3 regions of the Xylophilus sp. PBN-3R genome follow, and region 3 is predicted to be linked to each of the others. Evidence: predicted binding sites of a transcription regulator. Region 3 holds the regulator's gene; each other region holds the start of a gene.

Region 1 (9,519 bases), 1.1 Mb from region 3:
CGTTCAGACCTTCATCGACAGCTCGTTCGGCTGAAAGGGTCTCGATACGCAGCGTTAATACGCAGCTTTGGTCGGCACCAGCAGCACCGGGTCGGCGGTACGCGGCTCGATGCGCGCCCGACCCGAGGCCGGCAGCACGATGGTCTCGACTTCGCGCACCACCCCGCCACCGGCGACGTTGCCGCTGGCCTGGCCTTCGCCCTGGACACGCGCTGCGCAGGCAGCACGGTCCTCGCTGCCGGCGGCGAAAACTTCACAACGCTTCGACTGATTGGCTGCGTAGTCGAAAGGGTTGTCGTTCAGCGCACCACGGCGCTTGTCTGCGGCGGCGTTGCGCGCTTCTTCCATGCAGGTGGCCTGCGCCTGCTGGGTCTTGCCGGCCATGCAGGCGGCGCGTTCCTTGGCGAACACTCCGCTGTCGTCCGCACCAGTGAAACCGGTGGCGACCTGGGCGGTGGCAGACGCCATCGCCAGCACGGCGGTGGCACCGAAAAGCGCAAGACCGGCACCAAGGCGCGCAGGGGCGGAAGCGGTGGAATGCGATTGCAGGTTGAGCGGATTGGAAAGGTTGGACATGGGTTTCTCCGGTGCGTTCAGGATGCTGCAGAAAACCCGCAGCCGATGGGGTCACACCGTAGGATTGCCCGCCAGGCGCGGATGCAGGCGCAGGCAGCGCCTCACCCCGGGAGCCTGTCCGACCGTCCTATAGGACGAGTCTGGCGCGCCTGTAGTCGCGCGCGGTCGTTTTCAGAGCATCGCGGCGCGCTGGCTCATCGTCGGCGGCGCCCATTCGTACACCCAGGTCTCGCTCAGCGCCTGACCGTTGACCCGCAGGAAAAGCCGCAATGCGATGGGCTCGGTGCGGTCGTCGGGCACCACGTCGAACATGGCACGCCAGCCCTGCACCGCGATCTGTGGTCTGGCCGACACCAGTTCGACCTGGCCACGAGAGGTGGTCACCACCGCCTCCACCTGTGCATCCGAATCCAGCAACGCCAGGTTGCCGCCCGAAAAGTCGACCGCGAAACGCCAGGAGAACTTGTTGCGTTTGCGGCCGATGACGCCGCCGAGCCCGGTGCGGGTGGCCACGCAGCGGGCCAGCGTGGGTCTTACCGGGGCGGTCGTGCCCCAGGTCAGCCGGTAGCTGTGCAGAAGCTCTTGCCCCGGTTGCGGTTTCTGCTGGGGCCACCAGTGGCAGATGATGTTGTCGAAGGTCTCGTCGGGGGACGGAATCTCGAACAGCTGCACCTGTCCGACACCCCAGTCGCCGCGCGGCTCGACCCACAGCGAGGGGCGGCGTTCGTAGTTGGCACTGTCGTCCTGGTAGTGGTCGAAATTGCGGTCGCGCTGCAACAGGCCGAAACCCTTGGGGTTGTTGTCGGCGTAGGCATTGATGCGCAAGCTGGACGGGTTGTTGAGCGGTCGCCATATCCATTCGCCGCTGCCGGTGCGCATCTGCAGGCCGTCGGAATCGTGGATCTCGGGCCGCCAGTCGTTGGCGGCGCGCCGGTTGTTTTCGCCGACCACGAACATGCTGGTGCCCGGTGCGATGCCGATGCGGTCGATCTCGCGGCGCGGGTACAGCGCGCTGTCGATTTCCATCACCGTGTTGTCGCCCGGGGTGATGGCGAAACGGTAGGCGCCGGTGACGCCCGGCGAGTCGAGCAGGGCGCTGACGATGAGCGTCTGCGACTGCGCCGACGGCCGCTCCAGGAAGAATGCGGTGAAGTCCGGAAATTCTTCGTCGCGGCCCATGGCGGTGTCGACCGTCAGGCCGCGCGCCGACAGGCCGTACTGGCGTGATCCGCCCACGGCGCGGAAATAGCTGCCCCCCAGGAACGCCACCATGTCGTTGCGAGGCGCGGTCGCCACCGAAATGCGGAAACCGGCGAAACCCAGGTCGGCGGTGAGCTTGGCGCCGTCCAGGCCGCTGCGGCCGTAGTCGAACAAGGCCGGGTCGTAGGCGATTTCCTGGGATTTCCCGTCCTTCACTTCGTAGATGTGGACCCGGCGCTTGAAATACAGCCCGGCATGGAACAGACGTATTTGGAAACGCAGGCCGTCGTTGGCCCACAAGGCTTTTTCGCCCTTGAACTGGATCTGCTGGTAGGCGTCGAAATCAAGCGCCGCCACGGCCGGCGGCAAGGCGGCGCGCGGATTCTGCTGCGGTGCCTGCCAGGGCAGCAGCGCCATCGCGCGGGCACGGTCCTTGAGCATGGCGAACTCGAAGGCTTTGGGCTCGCCGAGCATCACCAGTCCGGGTGCAGGCGACCCCGGCGGGGCCGCGAGGGCGGTGGCGGGAACCAGGGCGGGCGAGAGGGCGCCGGTGGCGGTGCCCAGAAAACTTCTTCTCTTCATGGACCGCAAGGTTACAAGCTGCGGAGCCACTCCGTGTGACCGCGGTAACAATCGCTTGGTTTTTCCATCGCCCCTTTTCAGCCCCAAATCCACGTCCGCGTGGAGAAAGCCGCAAGACATGAAAGCCACCTGGAACGGCAAGACCATTGCCCAGAGCGACGACACCGTGCTGGTCGAAGGCAACCACTACTTTCCCGAAAGTGCGCTGGACAAGTCCTTCGTCACCTTCAGCAACCACCACACCATGTGCCCCTGGAAGGGCCAGGCGAGCTATTACTCGCTGCTGGTGGACGGCGAGATGAACACCGACGCCGTCTGGTATTACCCCGACCCCAAGCCCGAAGCCGCCGAGATCAAGGGCCGCGTCGCCTTCTGGAAAGGCGTGAAGGTCGAAGCCTGATCAGGCCTTGAGGCGGCGGTCGGCAGCCGAAGGCAGAAACCGGTCGGTCCAGATGTCGGCCACGGCAGGCGCGGATTTCAGTCCGAAGGCAGCCACCGTCTCGTCGATGGTGGCCTGCAGGCGCACCGGTGTGGCCGCGCCCCAGCCGTTGGCGGCGGTTTCGGCAGTTTTCATGGTGCCGTCGACGATGAGCTGCAGGCGTTCGTGTTCGAACGGTTCGTTGGCCAGCGGTTCGCGCTGCTTCACCGCGGCGGCGCCGGCTTTGGGGTCGGCCATGGCTTCGACCCAGCCGCGAGTGCTGGCCTTGACGAAGGCGCGCATGGCGTCGACCTGTTCCATGCTTCTGGTGTTGGCGACAAAACCGTTGCCGTAGGACTTCATCACGTCCGAAAAACGGAAGACGTTGATCATTTCCGGGCCCATGCCACGCGCCTTCAGGTTCAGCAGGCCAGTGAAGAAGAAATAGGCCGACGCATCGAAGTCGCCCTTCACGAAACGGGTGTTGCCGATGTCGGGTGCGACGTTTTCCCATTTCACGCCGGAGCCGTCGAAACCCTGGGCCCTGGCAAATGCCGGGAACAGCTTGCGGGACGCATTGAAGGGCTGGCCGAGGATGGTCTTGCCGGCCAGGTCTGCCGGTTTCTTGATGCCGCCGTCCTTGCGGACCAGGATCGCATTGGGGTTCAGGTCGTACATGATCGCCACCGCCTTCAGGCCCGCCGTCGGGTTGTTGACGTTGAACTCGATCATCGAGGCCAGGTCGGCCGAGGCGCAGTCGTAGGCGCCGCTGGCCACCAGGCCGATGGCGGCCGAAGAGCCGTTGCCGGTGTCGATGGCGACGTCCAGTCCTGCGTCCTTGTAATAGCCGCGCTGCTGGGCCAGCAGAAAACCGGCGGCGGTGGCCTCGACCTTCCAGCCGAGGTTGAACTTGAACTTCTGCAGGGAACCCTGGGCACGCACGAATGCGGGTGCGGCGACGAGGCCGGATGCGGCGGAAAAAAGAAGGGAACGGCGTTGCATGGGGCGGCTTTCTCGAAGGCGTTGTGTGGGAACAGGTCCGGGCTTCAAGAGCAATTTCCTACGGCCGCGGGCCGCTGAACGCTTCTACTCCTGGCGGCCCCGCAAGCAGCAACCGTGCCTGCCCCAGGCCGGTGCCGCCCGCAGGGAAAATCGGCGGCATGGGTTTTGCATGCAAAAGGCGCGAGAGTAGAAGCGTTCACCAGAGCCGTGCATCCACGCCGGCGCTGACAGGGAATTGCTCTTGAAGTCCGGTCCCCCCTTGCAGGGGACCGTGTCCCCACAGGAGAAAACCGCATGAGCACCGCTGTCCCGAAGAACGACTATTCCCTCGACGAACTGCAGAAGGAATCCCGCATGGGAGCCCTGGGTTCGGAAACCAGCAAACGCGAGATCCGCCGCATCGACCTGCGCGATTTCGCCACCCGCAAGGCTGAGATCGCCGACCAGTTGTGGGATGCGGCGATCGACGTGGGTTTCTTTCAGATCGAACACCACGGCATCGACATCGCCCAGGTCCGCGATGCTTTCGCGATGACCGAGCGCTTCTTTGCCTTGCCCGACGCGGTGAAGGCGCAATACCCGCTGAAGAAGGCGCTGAACGTAGGCTGGGAAAGCAAGGCGCAGGTACGGCCTTCTACCGGCACACCGGACCAGAAGGAGTCCTACCAGATCACCCGGCCGCACATGGACGGCCTTTGGCCGAGCGATGCGGAATTGGCCGATTTTCAGAAAACGATGCTGGATTTCGAGGCGAAGTGCTGGACGGTGGGTATGCAGGTCCTGTCCTGCTTTGCCTACAAGCTGGGTTTCGACGACGGATTCTTCAGCCGCGCCCACGAGCCGACCAAGGCCAGCTACCAGAGCACCCTGCGCCTACTGCACTATTACGCGATCCCGGCCGAATTCCACGACAAGCTGGGCCTGTGGCGCGCCGGTGCGCATACCGATTTCGACTGCTTGACACTGCTGTTCCAGCGTCCCGGCCAGGGCGGCCTGCAGGTGTGCCCGGGCAAGGAGATGGATGCGCAGGAATGGACTTCCATCGAGCCCGACGAGAAGGTCATCACCTGCAATATCGGCGACATGCTGATGCGCTGGAGCGACGACGTGTTGCCGTCCAACTTCCACCGGGTGAAGAACCCATTGCCGGGTGAGTACATGGGTGCACGCTATAGCCTGGCCTTCTTCTGCCAAGCGAACCGTGACGCCGTCATCCAGAGCCCGAGCGGCAAATATCCGGACATCAGTGCCGGCGACTACCTGAACCAGCGCATCGCCGCCAACTTCAAGGCTTACTAGCTAGTAACTGCGGCCGTTCCGGTACATCGCGCTGCTGCGCCGGGACAGGGCGGCAGCCTCGGCCAGGCGGTCCATCGACCGGCCGGCGTGCGCGTGGGTGATGGCCATGCCCAGCGCGTCGGCCGCGTCGGTTCCCGGCAGGCCGGGCAGCGACAGCAGGCGCCGCACCATTTCCTGCACCTGGCTCTTGGCGGCCCGGCCGGAACCGACTACCGCCTTCTTCATCTGGAGCGCGGTGTATTCGGCCACCGGCAGGTCGCGGGACACCAGCGCGGTGATGCAGGCGCCGCGCGCCTGGCCCAGCAACAGGGTGGACTGCGGATTGACGTTGACGAAGACGATCTCGACCGTGGACGCGTCGGGCCGGTAACGCTCTGCCACCTCACGGATGCCGTCGTACAAAACCTTGATGCGGCCGGGCAGGTTGCCCAGGTCCAGATGGGTGGTGCGGATGGTGCCGCTGGCGACGTAGGAAAGTTTCTGGCCGTCGACATCGATCACGCCGAAACCGGTGGTCTGCAGGCCCGGATCAATGCCGAGGATCCTCACGGAATCTCCACCCCGCCCATGCGCGCCACGATGGTGCCCGCGCGGCCCGAAAGATAGCCGGATTGGGGCACACGCTCGAAGAACTTGGGCCGCGGCAGCATCACCGCCAGCCGCGCGGCTTCGTAGCTGCTCAGGCGGGCGGCGGGTTTGTGGAAGTAATGCTGGGCAGCGGCTTCGGCACCGAAGATGCCTTCGCCCCATTCGACGCTGTTGAGGTAGATCTCCAGGATGCGCTGCTTCGACAGGAAGGTTTCGAGCAGCACGGCGACCACCAGTTCCTGGCCCTTGCGCGCCAGGCTGCGTTCACCGGCGAAGAACAGGTTCTTGGCCAGTTGCTGGGTGATGGTGGAGCCGCCGACCACCTTGGCGCCCGGCAGGTTCGAGGGCGAACGACCGCGGGCCTCGGCCTGTTCCAGCCGCCTGGCGGCCTGAGCTTCGGCGCGGGCGTTGCGTTTCCAGGCGCCTTGCACGGCTGCCCATTCCACGCCGTGGTGATGCACGAAATCGGCGTCTTCCGATGCGATGACCGCGCGTTTCAGGTTGTCGGGCAGCACGCGATAGTCGATCCACTGCTGGCGCCAGCCGCCCAGCGTGTTGGCCCGGCCCAGTCGGGCGGCCTCGCTGCGCTGGAAGGCGGTGGACGACGGGTCGAACACCATCATGAGAGCGATGCGGGCCGCGAAGAAAAGCTGCAGCGCCACCATCAGTACCAAGGCCAGACCGAGCCAGCGCAGCATCAGTTTCATGGCGAGCGGCCGTTCAAAGCCCGGAATCGACGATGGCGCGCAGCTCGGCCAGCACCTGGGCTGCCGGCGGACGGATGCCGCGCCACTGGAAGAAGGCCTCGGCTGCCTGTTCGACCAGCATGCCCAGGCCGTCGCGCGCCATCGCGCCGTGCTGTCGCGCCCACTGCATGAAACCCGCGGCGGAAGGGCCGTACATCATGTCCAGCGCCAGGGCGCCGGGCCGCAGCACGTCGCCCGAAACCGGCACGCCGCCACCCGACAGGCTGCTGGCGCTGGCATTGATCACGATGTCGAAGGTGGCTCCCAGGCTGTCGATGGGCATGGCCTGCAGCAGGGTGTCGGCCACCCGGGCCAGCGGCTGGTGGCTGTCGACCAGCGCGCGGGCGCGGTCGGCGGTGCGGTTGACGACCACCAGGCGAGCCGGACCGGCGTTGAGCAGCGGGCCGAGCACGCCGGCGGCGGCGCCGCCGGCGCCGATCAGCAGCACGTCGCGGCCGGCTATGGCCACGCCGGCATTCCGTTGGATGTCGGCCACCAAGCCGGCGCCGTCGGTGTTGTCGCCGTGGATCTCGCCGTTCTCGAAACGCAGCGTGTTGGCGGCGCCGGCGATGCGTGCGCGGTCGCTCAGCCGGTGCGCCAGCGCGGCGGCCTCGAACTTGAAGGGCACGGTGACGTTGCAGCCGCGGCCGTCCGCCTCCATGAATTCACGCACGCCGTCGGCAAATCCGTCGAGCGACACCAGATGGGCGCCGTACCAGACACGGTCGCCCGCCAATTCGGCGAAACGGGCGTGGATCCAGGGCGAGCGGCTGTGGCTCACCGGGTTGCCCATCACGCAGTAGCGGTCGGCGTCGGGGGGGGAAGAAGGGGCGTCAGCGGACATTGGCTTCCAGCGTTTCGTCGCGGGTGAACTTGAAGCGCGAGACGACCACGATCTGGTCGACCTCGCGGCGCATCTGGGCGTCGAAGTCGCCGAACGGAGCAGCGCCCCGCACGATGGCTTCGGCGCGGCGGTCGAGCAGCTTGTTGCCCGAACTCTGCACCACTTCGGTGGACAGCACGGTGCCGTCGCGGTGGATGGTGACCACCATGGTCAGCTGGCCGTAGAGCTTGGCGCCCTTGGCTTCCGGAAAGAACTGCGTTCCCCGGTCCTCGATGCGGCGGCGCAGGTGGTCGTAATAAATGGCATAGGCCACCTCGCGGGTGGCCGGGCTGATGTAGCGCTTGCGGGGCCGGGCGTTTTCTTCGTTGATCCGGCGCTCGATCTCGGCGAGCAGCTTGACCAGCTGGCGGCGGCGTTCTTCCTGGGCGGCCCGCTCCGGCGTTTCGGCCGCCTGTTTCGGGTCGGGCACCGGCAGCACCGCGATTTCCTTGCGGATTTGCGCCATCAGCTGCTCCTGCTGCTGCATCAGGGTGTCGATCTGGCGGCGCGCGTCGTCGGCGCTTTCGCCGGTGCTGGTCAGCGCGGAATAGGGCAGGGGCGATGTGGCGCGGCCTTCCGCGGCCTCGCCGCCGCCGGCCATCGAGCTTTGTGCCAGGGCCTGCGCCTGCACCGGTTTCTCGTTGCTGCGGGCATTGACCAGCACCACTTCTAGCGGCGTGTCCTGGAACACCCGGTTGAAGGTCTCGGGCGCGCCGAAACGCAGCGCCAGCAGGGCGACATGCAGCCCGACCGAAACGCCGAGCGCGACCTGCAGTGTGCTGAAACGGCGCATGGGGGGCAGGGGGCGCGGTGGAGTGCGAGCGCCGGTCAGGCGGCAGCGGGCGCGTCGGCCTGCGGCTCGGCGTCGGCCACGTCGACGGCGATGGCGATCGGGCCGGAGATGGCTTCCTCGTCGTCGCCGCCGGTGTCGTCTTCGGCGTCGGCCTCGGCACCTTCGGCCGATGCGTCGAGATGTTCGATGACCGTGCCGCCGACGTCCAGCGCGATGTCGTCGATCTCGCCCAGCTTCACCCGCACCCGGGCATTGCGCGGCAGTGCCTGCGAGCCCAGCACCGGCATGACCAGCGGCAGGTCTTCGGCGCGCACCAGCATGCTGCCGCCCTGGCCTTCCTTGATGACCGTGGCGATGACTTCGGTGATTGCGTTCTGGCGCAGGTACTGCAGTGTCCAGAAACGTTCCATCGCACCTTGGTAGCCGTTGTAGGCGCTGTAGGCGGCGTCGAAACCCGAAATGATCGAATACAGCTCGGCGTCCTTCGGTTTGAAGGGCGCGGCCAGTGCGGCGGTGCTGCCGTGGCGCGCTGCGGCGATGATCTGCCACTGATTGACCAGGTCGACATAACGGCGCAGCGGCGAGGTGCTCCAGGCATAACTCGGCACGCCGATGCCGGCATGCGGCAGCGCCTTGGTGCCCATGCGCACCTTCACGCCGGGCAGCATGCTGGCCTGGCTGCGGTAGATGCCGGGCACGCCCAGCGTGCCGAGCCAGCTGCCCCAGGTGCTGTTGGCCAGGATCATGGCTTCGGCCACGATCAGGTCGAGCGGCGCTCCGCGTTTTCGCACGGTGATGCGCACGGTCTCGTCGCCCGCCGGTTCGCCGTCCCGGTCGGATTCGAGGCGGAAGTTGTAGTCGGGCCGGTTGAAGTTCTCCGGCTTGCCGCGCACCAGCTCGCGGCCGGCCTTCAGGTGGCGGGCCAGGCGGAACAGGAAGGACATTTCCGGCCGCAGCGGCGCAACTTCGGGCGCTTCGACCGCAGGCTGGAAGGACGGGTCGGTCAGCCACGTTTCGGTGACGGTTTCATCCAGCCGGTCATGGCGCAGGTTGGCCAGGATCGGCACCCGTTCCAGCCTGGTGACGCTGGACTTCACTTCGAGAGTCGCCTCGTCCATGGTGACGTACAGCGACACGGCGGGGCGTGCCAGGCCGGCTCCGAGGGTATAGGTCTGCACCACGCTGTCGGGCAGCATGGTGATCTTGTGGCCGGGCATGTAGACGGTCGACAGGCGATGGCGCGCCACCTGGTCGAGCGGGCCGCCGGGCTGGAATGCCAAGCCGGGCGCGGCGATGTGCACGCCGACGGTGACCGTTCCGCTGCCCAGGCCCTGGACCGACAGCGCATCGTCGATTTCGGTGGTCTGCGAATCGTCGATGGAGAAGGCCGAAACGCCCTCGGCCAGCGGCAGGTCGTCCGGAACCGGCGGTG
Region 2 (9,519 bases), 1.0 Mb from region 3:
GCGTCAGGAATGCATGCAGGCCGGTGGCCAGGATTTCGTCGATATGGCCGAACTGCAGCTCGGCGCGCAGCTTGCCGGCCTTGCGCTGGCTCATGCTCATGTCGGCACCCGGCAACACGGCTTGCAGGTTGCTCACCACTTCGTTCAGGCTGGCGTGCAGCGAACGGGGCATGTCCGCCCGCAGGATCAGCAGTTCGGCGACCCTTTCGGGCCGGATCACGTCGCGGTAGACGCGGCGGTAGATCTCGAAGGCCGAGACGCTGCGCAGCACTGCGCTCCAGTGATAGAAGTCATATTCCTGCTCGTCGTTGTCGTTGGTCAGGCCGATGAAATCGTTGTGCATGGCGTGGAACTTGGTGTCCACCAGGCGGGCCGTGTTGTCCGCGCGTTCCAGGAAAGTGCCGATGCGCATGAAATGCAGTGCCTCGTCCATCAGCATGGTGCCCACCGACACGCCGCGCGACAGGTGCGAGCGGTATTTCACCCATTCGAAAAAGGCGCCGGGGTCGCGTTCGAAGTCGCCGGCCCGCAGCATGCGGTTGACTTCGAGCCAGGTCGCGTTCTGGGTCTCCCAGGCCTCGGTCGTCAGGGTGCCACGCACGGCACGTGCGTTTTCTCGGGCGGCTTTCAGGCACGAGATGATGGATGACGGATTGTCCTCGTCGCGCACCATGAAGTTCATCACCTGCGCCGGCCTGATGTCGCCGTGCAGGGCCTGATAGGCGGGCAGCAGTTCGCTGATGGTCAGCAAACCCTGCCAGCCGATCTGCGCCGCTTCTGCGGATTGCGGAAGCAGGGCGGTTTGATAGTTGACGTCCAGCATGCGCGCGGTGTTTTCTGCGCGCTCGGTGTATCGGGACATCCAGAAGAGATGGTCAGCGGTTCTGCTCAGCATGCTTGTGTGCTCTTCTATTTTCAGACTTCTAAAACCCAGGTGTCCTTGGTGCCGCCGCCTTGCGACGAGTTGACCACCAGGGAGCCGTCCTTCAGGGCCACGCGGGTCAGACCGCCCGGCACCATCTGGACCTCCTTGCCCGACAGCACGAAAGGCCGCAGGTCGATGTGACGCGGCGCGATGCCGCTCTCGACATAGGTCGGGCAGCTCGACAGGCTCAGCGTGGGCTGGGCGATGTAGCCGCTGGGGTTGGCCAGGATGGCCCGCCGGAAATCCTCGATCTCGGCCGTGGTGGACGCCGGGCCGACCAGCATGCCGTAGCCGCCAGCGCCGTGGACCTCCTTCACGACCAGGTCCTTGAGGTTGTCCAGGATGTACTTCAGTTCATCCGGGTTGCGGCCCATGTGGGTCGGCACGTTCTTCAGAATGGGTTGTTCGCCCAGGTAGAACTCGATCATCTTCGGTACGTAGGCGTAGATGGCCTTGTCGTCGGCCACGCCGGTTCCCACCGCATTGCAGATTGCGACGTTGCCCGCGCGGTAGGCGCCGATCAGTCCGGCCACGCCCAGCGTGGAGTTGGGGCGGAACACCAGCGGGTCGAGGAAGTCGTCGTCCACCCGGCGGTAGATCACGTCGACACGTTTCGGGCCGCGGGTGGTGCGCATCCAGACGAAGTCGTCCTTGACGAACAGATCCTGTCCTTCGACCAGCTCGATGCCCATCTGCTGCGCCAGGAAGGCGTGCTCGAAATAGGCGCTGTTGTACATGCCGGGCGTGAGCACCACGCAGGTCGGGTCGGGTGTGGCCGGCGGCGCCGAGGCACGCAGGGTCTCGAGCAGCAGGTCGGGATAGTGGGCCACCGGCGCCACGCGGTGCTGGCTGAACAGGTCGGGGAACAGCCGCATCATCATCTTGCGGTTTTCGAGCATGTACGACACGCCGGATGGCACCCGAAGGTTGTCTTCCAGCACGAAGTATTCGCCGTTGCCTTCGGCATCCGGCGCCCGCACGATGTCGATGCCGGCGATGTGCGAATAGATGTGGCGCGGTACGTCGACACCCATCATCTCGGGCCGGAACTGGGCGTTCTGCAGCACCATGTCGGCCGGGATCACACCGGCGCGGATGATTTCCTGGTCGTGATAGACGTCGTGCAGGAACCGGTTGAGCGCGGTGACCCGCTGCACCAGTCCACGTTCCATGCGAGCCCATTCGTGGGCCGGGATGATGCGGGGGATCAGGTCGAAGGGGATGAGGCGTTCGGTGCCCGAGCCGTCCTCGTCCTTGGCGCCGTACACGGCAAAGGTGATGCCGACTCTCCGGAAGATGACCTCTGCTTCGCTGCGTCGCCGCAGCATGGTGTCGGGCGGCTGCTGGGCCAACCAACGGTCGTAGGTCTTGTAGTGGTCGCGCACCTGGCCCGGTTCGGGCGGCAGGGTGGCATACATCTCATCGAATTTCCGCATAGAAAGGGCGTTCTCCTGCCGACCCAGGTAGCAAGTTCCAGGCCGGCGATGGTTGTCGGACGATGCCGGGACGGGCCCTGTCGGCCATGTTTGCGTCGAGGACATTCCTCACTGAACATTGTGCTGCCAGTAATGGGGTTCCCGGTCACGTTCGCAAACATTCGTTGCAGGTCTTATGGAACTCCAGGTTGCCGCGCCGCAGTGAACGGTGTCGAGCCAGTGGATACCCTGCTGCCGGTAACGGGCCCGGGCCTCGGGCGTCGGATGACCGAAGCGGTTGCGATAGCCCGCCTGGGCCAAGGCCGATTGAGGTGAAACCGCCGCCAGGAAACGGCTGCTCGACGAACCCCGGCTGCCGTGGTGCGGCACCAGCAGCCAGTCGGCTGAAAGCGCGGCGCCTGACACCAGCAGCCGCGACTCTTCGGCCTCGGATATGTCGCCGGTCAGCAGGGCGGCTCGTCCGCCGGCTTCGATGCGAAGAACGCAGCTCAGGGCGTTGCTGCTGGTGCCGCCCGGATAGTCGGCGGCGGGCGGCCACAAGACACTGAAGTCGACACCGTCCCATTGCCACCGCTGTCCTGCTTCGCAGCGGGTAGCCTGCCGCAGGTGCTGCAGCGGGTGTCCCGGTTCGATGGAACTGAGCAGTGCGGCCTGCGGTTGCTGCTTCAGCACCGCCACGGCACCGCCGGCATGGTCGTTGTCGCGGTGGCTCAGCACGACGGTGTCGAGACGCTGGCCCATCGACTGCAGCAGGGGCACCACCAGGCGCTGGCCGGCATCGCTTTCGGCGCTGTAGCGCGGACCGGTGTCGTACAGCAGCGCGTGGCCGGCGGTGCGCACCAATACGGCGGAACCCTGGCCGGCATCCAGTGCGATCAGCTCGAAACTGCCCGGTGCTGGTGCCGGCGTCGTCCACAGCAAGGCGGGAAACAGGGGCGAAACGCCCAGCAGGCGCCAGCGCCATGGCAGCGGCAGGCAGAGCAGCACGCCTCCGGCGACCGCAAATGCCGCGACCCAGACTGGTGCGGTCGGCCTTGAAACACTCGCGAAGGGCAGGGCCGCCAGCCATTGCAGCGGCATTTCCATCCACCGGACCGCCCACGCCGCCAGATCCCACAGGGGATGAATCCACACGCCCAGCAAAGCCATCGGGGTGACTACCAGCGTGGTCCAGGGAATCGCCAGCAGGTTGGCGGGCAGCCCGACCAGCGAAACCTGACCGAACAGCAGCAGGCCGAGCGGTGCCAGCGACACGGTGACCACGATCTGTTCGTGCAGCAGGCCGTGCAGCGGGGCCAGCCAGCGGCCCCGTCCCTGCGGCGCAGGTTCGCCGGATGGCGGACCGCTGGCGAACAGCACACCCACCGCCACGAAACTCAGCCAGAAACCGGCCTGTTGCAGCGCCCACGGATCCAGCGCCACCGCGCCGGCACCGGCCAGCAGCCATGCGTGCGGCCACGGCCAGCGCCGCCCCGACAGCCGCAGCCCGGCGACGATTGCGAGCATGAACACGGTTCGCTGCGATGGCAGGCCGCCACCGCTGAACAAGGCATAGACCGCTGCCAGCGCCACGCCCCCGGCCAGCGCAGCGTGCTGTGCCGGCCAGAACAGGCACAGCCGCGAAGATCGCCGCCAGAGCCAGCCCGTCGCGAGCGCCGCCAGCCAGGCAAACATGGTGATGTGCAGGCCAGAGATCGACATCAGGTGGGCCACACCGGTGGCGCGAAACACATTCCAGTCGCCCTGGGTGATGGCCTGCTGGTCGCCGGTGATCAGCGCCGCGACCACGCCGGCCGCGCGCCGGCGCGATGCTGTGGCATCGGGGTCGCCTGCCGCAGCCCCGGCCAACCTTGCCATCACCGCATCCCGTATTGATTGCCGAAGCCGCTCGACCGGATGGCGCCACGGCTTGTCGTCCAGCAGCCGGGGCGTCTGGCTGGCGCGGTCCATTCTTACGCTGCCCAGCGCCTGCAGACCCTGCTGCCAGGCGCGGAGTTCGTAATCGAAGCCTTGCGGATTGCGGGTTCCGTGCGGCGCCTTCAGCCGCACCATCAGCCGCCAGCGCTGGCCGGCCCGCAGGTCCGGCGCGTCGGATACATCGGCGGCGCCGGTTTCGGTCGACCACCAGCCCAATTCGATCAGCGGCGGCACCCGGGCCGCGGCGCCATCGCGCTCGGCGACCTCGGGCGCGAAGTGAAAACGTGTGCCCTGGGCCGACAACTGCGGCATGGCGACCAGGGTGCCGGTCAGCAGCAGGTCTTCACCTTCGAGAGCGGGCGCAAGTGCCTGCGCGGCGAATGCGGTGGCGCGCAGACCGGTGATTGAAAAGCTGGCCAGCGATGCCACCGCCGCAACGACGCAGGCACGACCCGCCCGCCTCCCGCGGTCCGCGCGCCCCCGGGATGCCGGAAGCAACAGCATCGCCATGACGAGGACAAAGACCACGACCAGCAAAGCCGCATAAATGGTGGCAGGCCATAAACGCGCCTGCCTCAACTGGCAGCCGCTGCCCAGCACTACTCCACATAACAAGGGTGTCCATATCGTGATACCCGTATGGGCGGGCGAATATCCATACGGATGCTCGATGGATGCATCTATTAATACTGGGGTGTCTTTCATGCGCTCGCTTATTTGCTGGCGCATCATCGGGCCGGGCTGCGAAATTCAATCCAGATGAATTGTGAATCTTCTGGTGTTGTGCATTCCGATGCTGTCGATGTCAGTGAATGCAGTTGCGGCGCCGGTTGAAGCACTGGCGTCTGAATGGCGGTGGGCCGTCGGCGGCGCCAGGTCTTTATGGGGTAATGCCGCTACACGATACGGTCGGATTTTCGCTCGCGGTCATCAAGCTGCAGGAATGCGGCTTATCCGGGATCAATATCAGCATCGGCAGTAACCAACAGCAGTTCCCGCCGTTTGCGAGTATCGAGAATGCCTGCGTGGCGCTGGTGGGAGGCGGCATTCCCACGCTGGTGACATCCAAAAACATTGCCCTGCGTTTTGCTGCTGCTGCTGGCTTTCGGGCCGGTGGTCACTGCCGTCGCCTTGCGTTTCAAAGCCGGCTTTGCCGGGCATCCGGTTTTGTCGGCCGTCATGGGTATCAGTGCCATCAGCTTGCTGGTGATTGCTTTTTCGATGAAAAAGGGCAGCGTCGATATTCGGGAGAACAGGTCATCGTTTACTCCACTTTTTATCACCAGCGGTTTCCGGTGGAGAAAATCACCCGTGTCGTTTTGCGGGTGCAGGGCGCGGCGGACGACCCGGTCGGCAAGCGGATCGACGGTGTGGGTCTGCAAGGTTTTCAGTCGGGTTGGTTTGCCTCCGAACTGGGTGGAAGGATATTCGTGGATCGCAATGGCGGCGATTATCTTCTGATATTCGTGGATGGTGTGGCGACTGCTGCCCTGGGGTTTTCCTATAACGAAGCGGCGCTACCTGTGCCGAAGGCCGGGTTACCGGCGGCTGGAGGCGCGAAATGAACCGGCGTTCGGCCGCCGGGCCATCTTTGCTTTCTGCTGTCAGCGCTGTCAGCGACGCCGGCGACGCCGGCAAAGGCCGCAACCACCGACGAGCAGGCCGAATACCTTTATTTCCTTCAGGAACGCGAGCGCACCCAGGCGCTGGCGGCCGCGCAACTGGTGCTGGCCGAGTTCGACTCGCTGCCCACGGATGCCCGCCGACTCGCCGGTGTCTACCTTCGTTTTTTGCCCAACCTGCCGGACGGCCAGTACGCCATCGTGGTTTTCGACACGGTATTCGGGCCGCCGTCGCCTGCTCCGCTGCTGCATGCGGAACAGCTCACGCTGGCCCGCGACCCCTCCCGGGGTTCGGTGTGGGAGCTTTTCGACCACTACCTCGGCCTCCACCCGTTCTACAAATACTGACGCCTGGGAATCGCGGAGCGCCCGCTACGGGCTTGCCTCTTGCTAGTATGTTTGGACCGGCCGCCGACGGCTTTCTCCTGGCACGGCCCCTTCTTTTCGTCAGCAAAGCATCCACCGCGAATGACTATCCACGCAGCTCTGCACCACGTCACCCATTACAAATACGACGCACCCGTCCTGCTGGGCCCACAGGTGGTCCGTCTCCGGCCGGCGCCGCATTGCCGAAGCAACGTCATTTCGTATTCCCTGAAGATCGAACCGGCCGATCACTTCGTCAACTGGCAGCAAGACCCGTTCGCAAATTATCTGGCGCGCCTGGTCGTGCCGGAGCCGACGCGTGAATTCAAGGTGACCGTCGACCTGGTGGTCGAGATGGCGGTCTACAACCCCTTCGATTTCTTCCTGGAGCCCGAGGCCGAAAAGTTTCCTTTCGCCTATGCGCCCGCCATCGGGGAAGAACTGGCCCAGTACCGTGTGCCTGAGCCGGCCACGCCGTTGGTCGTCGAATACCTGAAGAAGGTGGACCGCACACCCAAGCCGACCATCGATTTCCTGGTCGCCATGAACCAGATGGTGCAGGGCGATGTGCGCTACCTGATCCGCATGGAACCCGGCGTGCAGACGCCGGAAGAAACGCTGGAGAAAGCCTGCGGTTCCTGCCGCGACTCGACCTGGCTGCTGGTGAACCTGATGCGTCACATGGGACTGGCGGCGCGTTTCGTGTCGGGTTACCTGATCCAGCTGACGCCCGACGTGAAGGCGCTTGACGGTCCTAGCGGCACCGACCATGACTTCACCGACCTGCACGCCTGGTGCGAGGTTTACCTGCCCGGCGCCGGCTGGGTCGGGCTGGACCCGACTTCAGGCCTGTTCGCCGGTGAAGGCCACGTGCCTTTGGCCGCCACGCCCACGCCGGGCAGCGCGGCGCCCATCGAAGGTTCCTACAGCGGCATCGCGGAGGTCGAGTTCCACCACGAGATGACGGTCACGCGTGTGCATGAATCGCCGCGTGTCACCCGTCCCTATACCGACAGCCAGTGGCACGAGGTGCTGATGCTGGGCGAAGCGGTCGATGCCGAGCTGAATGCCGGCGACGTGCGCCTGACCATGGGCGGCGAGCCGACTTTCGTGGCGACCGAAAACCGCGATGCCGGCGAATGGAACACCGCCGCCATGGGCCCGACCAAACGCGCCTACGCGGCCAGCCTGGTCGAGAAACTGCAGGCCCAATACGCCAAGGGCGGTTTCCTGCACGTGGGGCAGGGCAAGTGGTACCCCGGAGAACAACTGCCGCGCTGGGCCATGGGCATCTATTGGCGCACCGACGGCAAACCCTGCTGGAGCAATCCGGCGCTGCTGGCCGACGAACGCAAGCCGACGTCGTACAACGGCGAGGACGCCGAACGTTTCGTGCGTCGTCTCGCGGCCGAGCTGGGCCTTCAGGACACCTTCGTCGAGCCGGCCTACGAAGACACGCTCTATTACCTGTGGCGCGAACGCAAGCTGCCGGTCAATGTCGACGTCCTGGACGCTCGCATCGGCGACGAACTGGAACGCGAGCGTCTGCGCCGCGTCTTTGACAAGGGGCTGGATTCGGTCACCGGCTGGCTGCTGCCGCTGCAGGCCGCACCACGGGTGGATGCGGTCGAGGCCGCCAAGGCCCGCCAGACCGCTGCAGAAACCGTCTGGGGCACGGGGCCCTGGTATGTCCGTGAAGGCGTGCTGCGCCTGACGCCCGGCGATTCGCCGATGGGTTTCCGCCTGCCGCTCGATTCGTTGCCGTGGATCCGCGCCGAAGACATTCCCTACCTGATCGAAGTCGACCCGGGTGCGCCACGCGCTCCGCTGCCCGACCAGGTGCAGTCGCGCAACCCGGAGCGGGACGCTTCGGCCGCCGCCGCCCTGACGCGCGAGCCCGAGCGTTTCGAGTCCGCCAAATGGACCACCCGCACCGCGCTGTGCGTGGAAGTGCGCGACCCTTCGCTGGCCAACGGCCCCGAGGCTGAAGCCGAAGCCCGCGAGAAGGTCGCCAAGGGCGCTAGGAAGCAGGGCATGTTGTATGTCTTCATGCCGCCGACAGCCCACCTGGAAGACTATCTGTCGCTGCTGTCGGCCATCGAGGCCACGGCGGCCGGCCTGCAGATGCAGGTGGTGCTGGAAGGTTATGCCCCGCCGCGCGACCCGCGCCTGCAGGTGCTGGCGGTCACGCCGGATCCGGGTGTGATCGAGGTGAACATCCAGCCGGCGCGCAATTTCCGCGAACTGGTGCACAGCACCGAATTCCTGTACGAAGCAGCTTTCCAGTCGCGCCTGTCGGCCGAGAAGTTCATGACCGACGGCCGCCACACCGGCACCGGCGGCGGCAACCATTTCGTGATGGGCGGCGCAACACCCGACGACAGCCCTTTCCTGCGCAAGCCCGAACTGCTCGCAAGCCTCATCCAGTATTGGCACAACCATCCGTCGCTGAGTTATGTCTTTTCAGGCATGTTCATCGGCCCGACCAGCCAGGCGCCACGGGTGGACGAGGCGCGCAACGACCAGGTCTACGAACTGGAGATCGCGCTCCAGCAGATCCAGACCGCCCGAAAGGAACACGGCGAGGCGATGCCGCCCTGGCTGGTCGACCGCACGCTGCGCAACATCCTGATCGACATCACCGGCAACACCCACCGCGCCGAGTTCTGCATCGACAAGCTGTTCTCACCCGATTCGAGTACCGGCCGCCTGGGCCTGCTCGAACTGCGCGCATTCGAGATGCCGCCGCATCCGCAGATGAGTGTGGTGCAGCAGCTGCTGCTGCGGGCGCTGGTTGCACGTTTCTGGAAAAAGCCTTACGTGGCGCCGGTCGCCCGCTGGGGCACTGCGCTGCACGACCGTTTCATGCTCGCAGGTTTCCTGCAGACCGATTTCGAGGACGTCATCCAGGAAATGCGCGATGCCGGCTACGGTTTCGACGCCGCCTGGTTCGCGCCGCATTTCGAATTCCGCTTCCCCAAGATCGGTTCGGTCGAAGCCCTCGGTGTGCAACTGACCCTGCGTTCGGCATTGGAGCCCTGGCATGTGATGGGGGAGGAAACCGCGGGTGGGGGCACGGTGCGGTTCGTCGATTCGTCGCTGGAGCGCATCGAGGTGCGGGTGACCGGCCTGGATGCCCACCGTCACACGGTGCTGGTGAACGGCCGGCAGCTGCCGCTGCAGCCCACCGGCACCGAAGGCGAGTACATCGCCGGTGTGCGCTACAAGGCGTGGAACCCGTATTCCGCCCTGC
Region 3 (9,519 bases):
ACGTTCGGCATTGCGCTCGGCGAAGTCGACCATGCGGTGCGACACGTCGCTTCCGAAAATCGGCACCGTGGGTTCAGTCACCGCGTTTTCGGCCTCGTCGAGCAGCACGCGCCATACATGCGACTGGAAGGGCAGCATCTTCTCGAACGCGAAACGACGATGCGCACCGGCCGGAATGCGGCAGGCGATCTGCGCGGCCTCGATGGCGATGGTGCCGCTGCCGCAGCAGGGGTCGTACAGCGGCAGGGGGGTGTCGCCGTGGGGGTTCCAGCCGCTGGCCGCGATCATGGCGGCGGCCAGGGTTTCCTTCAGTGGCGCGTCGCCCTTGTCCTCGCGCCAGCCGCGCTTGAACAGCGGCTCGCCCGAGGTGTCGATGTAGAGCGTGGCCTGGTCGGTGGTCAGGTGAGCGTGGATACGTACATCCGGCCACTGGGTGTTGACGTCGGGCCGCTCGCCGCTCTTGTGGCGGAAACGGTCGGCCACGGCGTCCTTGATCTTGAGCGCTGCAAAATTCAGGCTCTGCAGCGGGCTGTGCTGGGCGGTGACCTCGATCTTGAAGGTCTGCCTGGTGGTGAACCAGATCTCCCAGGCGACATCGGATGCGGCCTCGTACAGATCCTTCTCGTTGCGGTACATCGTCTGCGAGAGCTGCACCAGCACCCGCTGGGCCAGCCGACTGTGCAGGTTGAGCAGCATTGCCTCGCGCCAGGAAGCCCGCAACAGCACGCCGCCGCGAAGTGTTTGCAGGTCCATGCCGGCCAGCCCGGTGAGCTGGTGGACTTCGTCGGCAAGGTAACCCTCGACGCCGGCGGCGCAGGGCAGGAAAAGTTGTATCTGATTCATGGAAGTCGCAAGGATACGCGCCACAGGTGAATGGCCCGGTCACGCAGGGGCACAATGCTTGCCGCTATTGGAGACCTTCATGATTCTGCGCAAGACTTTTGCCGCCGCCGCCGCTGTCCTCGTGATGGCCGGCGCTTCGGCTCCGGCTTCGGCCCAGATCGCGGGCACCGCGCTCAAGAACATCCTGGGCCAGGCGTCCGACAACGCACTCGACCAGCTTTCGAAACCCGGCGCGTTTTCGGCCGACAAGGCCATCAGCATCGCCTTGCCGGGCGCGGGCGGCAAGGGCGTCGGCGACCTGATGAACCTGGCCAGCAAGGCGGGCCTGACGGGCGACATCAACGGCGGGCTGAACCGTGCCGCCGAACAGGCTGCGGCGCAGGCCAAACCCATCTTCCGTGCCGCCATCGACAAGGCCACGCTGACCGATGCGGTCGGCATGGTGAAGAGCGATACCGGTGCCACCGACTACCTCAAGCAAAGCACCGGGCCCGAGATCCTGAAGCAGCTGCAGCCGCTGGTGCGCAGCGCACTGCAAAGCAGCGGCGTGCTGAAGCAGACCTCGCAGCTGTCGGCGCTGGGCATGAGCGAGGACAAGCTGACCGACTACGTGGCCAACAAGACCTCCGAAGGCATCTTCACCTACGTGGGCCGTGAAGAAACCCGCATGCGAGCCAACCCGCTCGAAACGGGCAAGAACCTGCTGCAGGGCATGAAGGGCCTCAAGTTCTAGGCCTACACCTCGCCGCCTAGAGCGACTTGCGCAGATTGGCCGGCGCGATGCGCAGTGCATCTCGATATTTGGCCACGGTGCGGCGGGCGCATTCGATGCCCTGTTCTTTCAGCATGTCGGATATCTGGCTGTCGGACAGCGGCTTGCGCTGGTCTTCGGAAGTGACGAACTGCTTGATGAGCGCGCGCACTGCGGTGCTGGAAGCGTTGCCGCCGGTCTCCGTACCCAGCGCGGAGCCGAAGAAGTACTTCAGTTCGAAGGTGCCGTAGGGCGTCGACATGTACTTGGCGGTGGTCACCCGGCTGATGGTGGATTCGTGCAGGCCCAGTTCGTCGGCGATCTCGCGCAGCACCAGCGGCCGCATGGCCAGTTCGCCATGCACGAAGAAGTTCTTCTGCCGCTCGACGATGGCGTTGGACACCCGCAGGATGGTGTCGAAGCGCTGCTGGATGTTCTTGATGAACCAGCGGGCTTCCTGCAGGCGCTGCTGCAGCGCGGCGCTGCCCTCGCCCTTGTGTTGCTTGAGAGCGCTGGCATAGATGTCGTGCACCTTCAGCTTGGGCATCACGTCGGGGTTGAGCATGACCCGGAAACGCGGCTGGCCACCGCGGCCGATCTTCTGCACCAGCACGTCGGGGATGACGATGTTGCGCTCGACATCCACGAACCGCCGGCCGGGTTTGGGTTCCAGCCGGGCGATCAGTCCGATGGCGGCGCGGGTGACCTCGTCGTCCAGGCCGCAGGCGATGTTCAGACGCTTGATGTCGCGACGGGCCAGCAGTTCCATCGGCTGGGCGCAGATGGCGATGGCGGCTTCGACCACCGGACGTTTGCCGACGCCGTTGTCGCGCATGCCGCGCAATTGCAGCGTGAGGCATTCGCGCAGGTCGCGGGCGCCGACGCCGGCCGGCTCGAGGTTCTGCAGCAGCCGCAGGGCAACGGCGAAACGCTGCACCAGTTCTTCGACCTCTTCGGCGTTCTCGTCCTCGCTGCCGGCCAGCCCCAACGCCAGCGAGGGCAACGAGTCTTCGAGGTAACCGTCGTCGTTGAGCGACTCGATCAGGAAACGCAGTGCCGCGCTGTCTTCGGCCGACAGACGAAGCGACAGTGCCTGCCGGTGCAGGAAGGCGGTCAGCGATTCCTGGCTGCGCGCCAGTTCGGTGGCGTCGACATTGCCATCGTCGCCCAGGTTGTTCTGGCGGGCCGGTGCGTCGCCGCCCCATTCGCCGTCGTCGGCCACGACTTCGGTACCGCCGTCGCCGTCCCAGTTGGGTTCGGACTCGACACTGCTTTCAGCGTCGGAATCGCTGGTGTTATCAGTGGTGGTGACCGTGGTTTCGCTGGTGCTGCCGGCGTGGAAGTCGTCATCCGATGCCGGGGCATCGGACTGGGCCACACCGAACTCCTCGCGCGCCGCCTCTTCGTGCGTCACTTCGAGGAACGGGTTTTCGTCGAGCATCTGCTCGACTTCCTGGCTCAGTTCCAGCGTGGACAGTTGCAGCAGCCGGATCGACTGCTGCAACTGCGGCGTCAGCGCCAGATGCTGCGAAACCCGAAGAGACAACCCCTGCTTCAACCGAAATCCTTCAAAAGGCAAGCGCGTAGCGCGAGCCGCAAAAACGGAAGGCCGCCGCGCACGGCCGCCCGAAGCGGCCGGCCTGCCCCCTGCAAGGGGGTTGGCGGAGACACGAAGTGCGAAGCCTGGGGGTGATCCAAGTGCTACATCCTGAAGTGTTCGCCGAGGTAGACCCGGCGCACGTCGGCGTTGTCGACGATCTGCTCGGGCGTGCCCTGGGCCAGCACCCGTCCGTCGCTGATGATGAAGGCGTGGTCGCAGATCCCCAGTGTTTCGCGCACGTTGTGGTCGGTGATCAGCACGCCGATGCCGCGCTCTTTCAGAAATCCGATGATCCGCTGGATCTCGATCACCGCGATCGGGTCGATACCGGCGAAAGGCTCGTCCAGCAGGATGAAACGGGGCTGCGTGGCCAGCGCCCGGGCGATCTCCACCCGGCGCCGCTCACCGCCCGAAAGGGCCATGGCCGGCGAATCACGAAGGTGTTCCACCCGCAAGTCAGCCAGCAGGGCGTCGAGTCGCTCGGTGATGGCCGCCTTGCCCAGCGGGCGGCCGTTTTCGTCTTCCTGGAGTTCAAGCACGGCCCGGACGTTTTCCTGCACCGACAGCTTGCGGAAGATCGAAGCCTCCTGCGGCAGGTAGGACAGGCCCAGGCGCGAGCGGCGATGGATGGGCAGGTTGCCGACCGGCTGGCCGTCGATGCTGATGTCTCCGCCGTCGGAACGGACCAGGCCGACGATCATGTAGAACGAAGTGGTCTTGCCGGCGCCGTTGGGGCCGAGCAGGCCGACGACTTCGCCCTTCTGCACCGACAGGGAAACGTCCTTGACGACGGTCCGGCTGCCATAGGCCTTGCGCAGATGGTTGGCTTCGAGCCGGCTGCCGCCGGGGGCGATCGCATTCTCGGTCAAGGCTTGGTTCCGCCCATCGTTTCGGTGCTGCGCAGTTGCGGAGCCGGGCCGCCAGCGTCGCCAGCCCCGGAACCGGCAGCGGTACCCGTCGCGGGGACCACCGGGCCGCCCGGCGTGCCGCGCGGCGCCAGCACGGCGCGGATGCGGCCGCCCGGCGTGACGGAACCGCTCCCGTCGGCGACGGCCGACCTGCCACCCGAGTTGGGCGCGCCATCCACGGTGTAGACCTCGGTCACGTTGTTGTAGACGATGACGTCGCCGTGGACTTCGTCCTGCACCGTGGTGCCTTGCAGCCGGTGCATTTCGGCGCGGCGGGTGAAGGTCACCTTGTCGGCCTTGCCGTCGTAATAGATGACGTCGCCCTGCCCTTCGATGAACTCGTCGGGTGTGTTGGCCGCCGTGTCGCGTTTCTGCTTGAAGTAAGAACGTTTTCCGGGCTCGGCGGTGACGGTGCCGTACTGGTAACCGTCGGCATCCTGCCGTACTTCCAGGCGGGTGCCGCGGATGAGGATGGTGCCTTTGGTCAGCACCACGTTGCCGGTGAAGACGCTGGTCTGGGCCAGGTCGTCGTGCCGCAGTGCGTCGGCTTCGACGTTCATGGGTTTCTCCCGATCTGCTTTTTCAGCGAAGGCTGGTCCGCCGAACAAAACAGCGGAAAAGAGCAGCAAAAGAGTGGCAGCGTTGTAAGTTCTCATAGGGGCACGAATCTTGCAGGCATTGTACGGTGCAACAGTGACCCTCGCCGGCGGCCCTGAATGACGAATGCCCGCGGAAGCGGGCATCGGTTTGACGGGCGGTCGTTTATTGCAGCCGCCGACGCATCGTCAGGCTCCCTTGCGTGCCAGGCCGATCAGGAAATCGGTGGTTTGCAGCGCGCGTTCCATGTTGCCGGCCAATTGACCGTCGGTATAGAAACGACCTGCGATGCCAAGCGCCGGTACGCCTTCCACCTTGTAGGCGTCCTGCAGCTGCGTGGCACGGCGAGCCTTGGCATTGACCGAGAACGAATTGAAGGTCTCGGTGAACTTGGCCTTGTCGAGACCCTGCTTGGCAGCCCAGTTGATGATGGCGCCGTCGGTTGCGATCTGCTGGTGTTCGCCGTGGATGGCGTTGAACACCTTCACATGCAGTTCATCGACCTTGCCCATCGCTTCGAGCGTGTAGTAGAGCTTCTGCTGCGGCAGGAAGTCGTCGCGGAAGGACACCGGCACACGGCGCACCACGACATCGGCCGGCACGGCCTTGACCCACTTTTCGAACGCCGGCTCGAAAGCATTGCAATGCGGGCAGTTGTACCAAAAGAACTCGGTCACCTCGACCTTGCCCGGCGGGGTTTCGACGGGGACCGGCTTGCCCAGCACCATGTAGTCCTTGCCGGCCTGCGGAGCGACACGCGCCTGCGCCATGGCGGCTTGCGGCAACAGGCCGGGCACGGCGACGGCGGCCAGTGCAGCGGTGGTGCCGGCGAACGCACGGCGACTGAAGGCGGAAGAGGAAAAGTCCATGAAAAAAGGTGCTCCTTGAGCCGGTCAGAGCCGGGCTGTCCGATAAAAGTTCAGCGCTGTACGCGCACCAGGGTGGATTCCATGCCGGAGCCGTCAAGCTTGTCCTTCAGGCGCTCGGCATCGTCACGCCGGGTGAAGGGTCCGATGCGCACGCGATAGACGGTGCGGCCAGCCTGTTCGCGTTCGCTGACGCGGGCCTCCCAACCCATGATGGCGAGGCGCGCACGCTGTGATTCGGCATCGGCTTCGGTGCGAAAGGCGCCAGCCTGGATGAGGTAGTCGAAGGTATCGGCGCCGGCGGGGGCTGCGGCGGTGGCGGGGGCCGCTGCCGACCGGGCCCGTGCGAGGTCGCCCAGCGGGTCGGACGAGCCTGCAGACGGTTTCGGCACCGCGGCGGTGGCCGGAGCCGGAGCCGGCGTGGCGGCGCTGGTGGTCGGCGCTGCGGGTGCCGCCGGAATGGTCGGATCTGGTTTCGGTGCCTGCGGCATCGCCACGCCGGTGGCGGCACCGGCCGGCGCGGTGCCGACATCGGCCGGTTTGCCGCCGGCAGCACGTTTGCCCAGGACCGAGTTGGGATCCCAGTCGCGGTTCTTCTGCGCCTCCAGTGCATCCTGCTCGGCGCCCCGGGCGCCGTTGCGGTTCATGAAGGGGATGGGTACCTTGGTGACGTAAACCGCCACCGCCAGCGCCGCGCCGAGGCCGACCACCACACCGATGACGATGCCGAGGAAGGTTCCGCCGAACTGGCGATTTTTCAGACTAAGCCTACGGGCTGGAAACACACGCATCCCCTGTTCTTCCATCACATCTTGACCGGAGCAGAAACGCCCAGGACAGCCAGACCATTTTGCAGCACCTGCGCGGTGGCCGAAACCAGCGCCAGGCGGGCGAGCTTGACGGCTTCGTCCTCGACCAGGATGCGTTCGGCACCGTAGTAGCTGTGATAAGCAGCCGCCAGGTCCCGCAGGTAGAAGGTGACGTCGTGCGGTGCGAAGTCGCGTGCGGCCGCGGTCAACATGTCGGGGTACTTGGCCAGTTGCAGCATCAGCGCCTGTGCCGCGGGTGTGTCGAGCGCCGCCAGGTCGACGGACGCCAGCGCGGCACGGTCACCGCCCCAGCCGGCCATCACCGAACAGATGCGCGCGTGGGCGTACTGCACGTAATACACCGGGTTGTCGTTGTTCTGGGCCACGGCCAGATCGACATCGAAGGTGTATTCGGTGTCAGGCTTGCGGCTCAGCAAAAAGAAGCGCACCGCGTCCTTGCTGGTCCACTCGATCAGGTCGCGCAAGGTGACATAGCTGCCGGCGCGTTTGCTGATCTTGACTTCCTCGCCGCCCTTCACCACCCGCACCATGGTGTGCAGCACGTAGGCGGGATAGTCGGCCGGAATGCCCAGTCCGTCGACGCTGGAAGCCGCCTGCAGGCCGGCGCGAACACGAGCGATGGTGCCGTGGTGGTCGGTTCCCTGGATGTTCACCACGGTGTGGAAACCGCGTTCCCACTTGGCCAGGTGGTAGGCGACATCGGGCACGAAATAGGTATAGGTGCCGTCGCGTTTCTTCATGACGCGGTCCTTGTCGTCGCCGAAATCGGTCGACTTCAACCACAGTGCGTCATCCAGTTCGTAGGTCTTGCCGGACTGCTGCATCTTGCCGACGGCGGCTTCGACGCGGCCGCTGGTGTACAGACTGGACTCCAGGTAGTACTGGTCGAACTGCACCTGGAAGGCCTTCAGGTCCAGGTCCTGTTCGCGGCGCAGGTAGGCCACGGCGAATTCTCGGATGGATTCCAGGTCTTCCACGTCTCCGCTGGCGGTGGTGCTGCGGTCGTCGGCTGCGACGGTCTTCTTTTCAAGGAAATCGTGGGCGATGTCGGCGATGTAGTCGCCGTTGTAGGCGGCCTCGGGCCAACCTTCCATGCCGGGTTTGAGACCCCTGGCGCGCAGCTGGGTGCTGTTGGCCAGGGTGCCGATCTGCACGCCGGCGTCGTTGTAGTAGAACTCGCGGTGCACCGCCTTGCCCTGAGTGGCCAGCAGGTTGCAGATGGCATCGCCCAGTGCCGCCTGGCGGCCGTGGCCGACGTGCAGCGGACCGGTGGGGTTGGCAGAGACGAACTCGACCAGCACCTTTTCGCCGCTGGCGGACTGGTTGCCGTAGGCATCGCCCGCCGCGACGATTTCGCGCACGGTCTGCTGTTTGGCCTCAGGCTTGAGACGCAGGTTCAGGAAACCCGGACCGGCGATCTCGACTGCCGAGGTCCAGCGCTGGAAGGCGTCGCTGGCCAGCAGCAGGTGACGCAGGTTTTCAGCCAGCTGGCGCGGGTTCTGGCCCAGCGGCTTGGCCAGTTGCAAGGCGGCCGTGACGGCGAGATCGCCGTGCGACGCCACTTTGGGGAGCTCGAAGGCGGCGCGTTGACCGGCGCCGGGCATAAGGGATTCCAGCCCGGCGGCCAGCGCCGCGAGCAGGTCTTGTTTGACGGAAAGCATGGGTGGGATTCTACGGGCGCACTCGGTCAGCCCTTGACGCCGAAGCCCCGCGCCAGGAACACCGCCGCCAGCGGGATCAGAGGCAGCAGATGGGCCTGCATCATTACCAGGCGACGGGTGCCGCGGACCTCATCCGGAGCGGGCATGGCGCCGGTGGCCTTGACCGCCCTGACCCACCGCCGGTAATTCAGGCTGGGCTTGATGGAGATCAGCGCGATCACCACGAACAGGCCGACCTTGGCGTGCAGCAGCCAGTTGGGCCCGTAGTAGGCCGCGCCCTTCACTCCCCAGAAAATGCGCGCCAAGCCGGTCGCCAGAACCAGCACGGCGGCAATGCCGTAGACCATGTCGATCCTGCCGAGCCGCAGCACGGCTTTTTCATTGAGCCATTCGCTGCGGCACAAGGCCGCCTGGCTGGCCAGGAAAACCACCAGCGTGAGGATGGCGAGCAGGTGCAGATAGGCGAGGACGGATTCGAGGACCATGGCTTTTGGGTTTGGCAGGTGGCGACACGGCCGATTGTCGATCAGCCCGGCGTTTGCCAGAACGCCGGTCTTGTGTAGTGGAACTTGAGGAAGTCGATCCACAAGCGCACCCGCAGCGGCAGGTGCTTGCGCTGCGGCACCACCGCGTAGATGCCGTTGGGCGGCGCTGCGAATTGCGCCAGCACTTCGGTCAATCTCCCGGCGGCTATGTCGGCCTGCACTTCCCAGGTACTGCGCCAGGCAATGCCGTGACCCGCCAGGCACCAGTCGTGCAACACCTGGCCGTCCGAGCAATCCAGCGAGCCGACCGGCCGCAGGAACTCGACGCCTCCGTCGGCCACGGCAAAAGCCCAGCCGCGTGTCTGCGATGCGTCACTGGAAAGCGTCAGGCAGGCAAAACGCGCCAGGTCGGCCGGCTGCCGTGGCGTGCCGTGCCTCGCGAGGAATGCCGGCGTGGCGACACACAGCCGGCGGTTGTCGGCCAGGCGCAGGCTGACCAGGGACGAATCGGGCATATCGCCCACTCGTACCGCGCAGTCGAATCCTTCGGTGGTCAGGTCGACCACCCGGTCGGCCAGGTTGAGCGAGCAGCGCAGACCGGCGTGTTCGGTCTGGAATTTCGGCAGCAGCGGTGCGACGTAGCGCCGACCGAAACCGGCAGGCGCGGTGATACGCAGATGCCCGCTGGCACGCAAGCCGCCGGCACTCACGCCGGCTTCGGCATCCGCCAGTTCGGCCAGCACCCGCTGGCAGTCCTCCAGGAACGAACTGCCCTCGTGGGTCAGTGTCAGCCGACGTGTGGTGCGCAGCAGCAGCTTCACTCCAAGGCGTTCTTCCAGCGCATCGAGCCTGCGGCCGATCACCGCCGATGCCACGCCTTCAGCGCGGGCTGCCGCGGTCAGGCTGCCCCTCAGAGCCACGGATACGAATGTCTCGACCTGCTTGAACTTGTCCATCGCAGGATTATTAGATGCACTG

What was found. Region 3 encodes sigma-54, which starts transcription at its own class of promoters, with help from an activator protein. Its sites were predicted from a motif close to TGGCANGNAANCTGCTTT; they were not measured.
Region 1: AC3ANW_RS02505 (isopenicillin N synthase family dioxygenase) is a predicted target of sigma-54. The motif match lies at 3,933-3,950, and genes of this name have one in related genera.
Region 2: AC3ANW_RS15270 (transglutaminase family protein) is a predicted target of sigma-54. The motif match lies at 6,327-6,344, and genes of this name have one in related genera.

The regions. Positions count from the first base shown of each region.
Region 1 is NZ_CM173225.1:529,708-539,226, forward strand. Features, by position in the region: gene AC3ANW_RS02480 (HDOD domain-containing protein) at 1-34, shown strand, start outside; gene AC3ANW_RS02485 (hypothetical protein) at 55-576, opposite strand; gene AC3ANW_RS02490 (OpgD/OpgG family glucan biosynthesis protein) at 748-2,358, opposite strand; gene AC3ANW_RS02495 (DUF427 domain-containing protein) at 2,477-2,758, shown strand; gene AC3ANW_RS02500 (ABC transporter substrate-binding protein) at 2,759-3,778, opposite strand; gene AC3ANW_RS02505 (isopenicillin N synthase family dioxygenase) at 4,073-5,077, shown strand; gene ruvC (crossover junction endodeoxyribonuclease RuvC) at 5,078-5,626, opposite strand; gene AC3ANW_RS02515 (transglycosylase domain-containing protein) at 5,623-6,372, opposite strand; gene aroE (shikimate dehydrogenase) at 6,386-7,255, opposite strand; gene AC3ANW_RS02525 (energy transducer TonB) at 7,245-8,087, opposite strand; gene AC3ANW_RS02530 (ribonuclease catalytic domain-containing protein) at 8,123-9,519, opposite strand, start outside.
Region 2 is NZ_CM173225.1:3,214,371-3,223,889, reverse strand. Features, by position in the region: gene AC3ANW_RS15295 (alpha-E domain-containing protein) at 1-895, opposite strand, end outside; gene AC3ANW_RS15290 (circularly permuted type 2 ATP-grasp protein) at 916-2,361, opposite strand; gene AC3ANW_RS15285 (DNA internalization-related competence protein ComEC/Rec2) at 2,470-4,983, opposite strand; gene AC3ANW_RS15280 (hypothetical protein) at 5,091-5,843, shown strand; gene AC3ANW_RS15275 (hypothetical protein) at 6,003-6,248, shown strand; gene AC3ANW_RS15270 (transglutaminase family protein) at 6,369-9,519, shown strand, end outside.
Region 3 is NZ_CM173225.1:4,260,907-4,270,425, forward strand. Features, by position in the region: gene AC3ANW_RS20325 (THUMP domain-containing class I SAM-dependent RNA methyltransferase) at 1-843, opposite strand, end outside; gene AC3ANW_RS20330 (DUF4197 domain-containing protein) at 923-1,576, shown strand; gene AC3ANW_RS20335 (RNA polymerase factor sigma-54) at 1,593-3,152, opposite strand; gene lptB (LPS export ABC transporter ATP-binding protein) at 3,296-4,063, opposite strand; gene lptA (lipopolysaccharide transport periplasmic protein LptA) at 4,060-4,758, opposite strand; gene AC3ANW_RS20350 (thiol:disulfide interchange protein DsbA/DsbL) at 4,888-5,568, opposite strand; gene AC3ANW_RS20355 (SPOR domain-containing protein) at 5,619-6,356, opposite strand; gene argS (arginine--tRNA ligase) at 6,371-8,056, opposite strand; gene AC3ANW_RS20365 (DUF2214 family protein) at 8,083-8,541, opposite strand; gene AC3ANW_RS20370 (LysR family transcriptional regulator) at 8,583-9,497, opposite strand.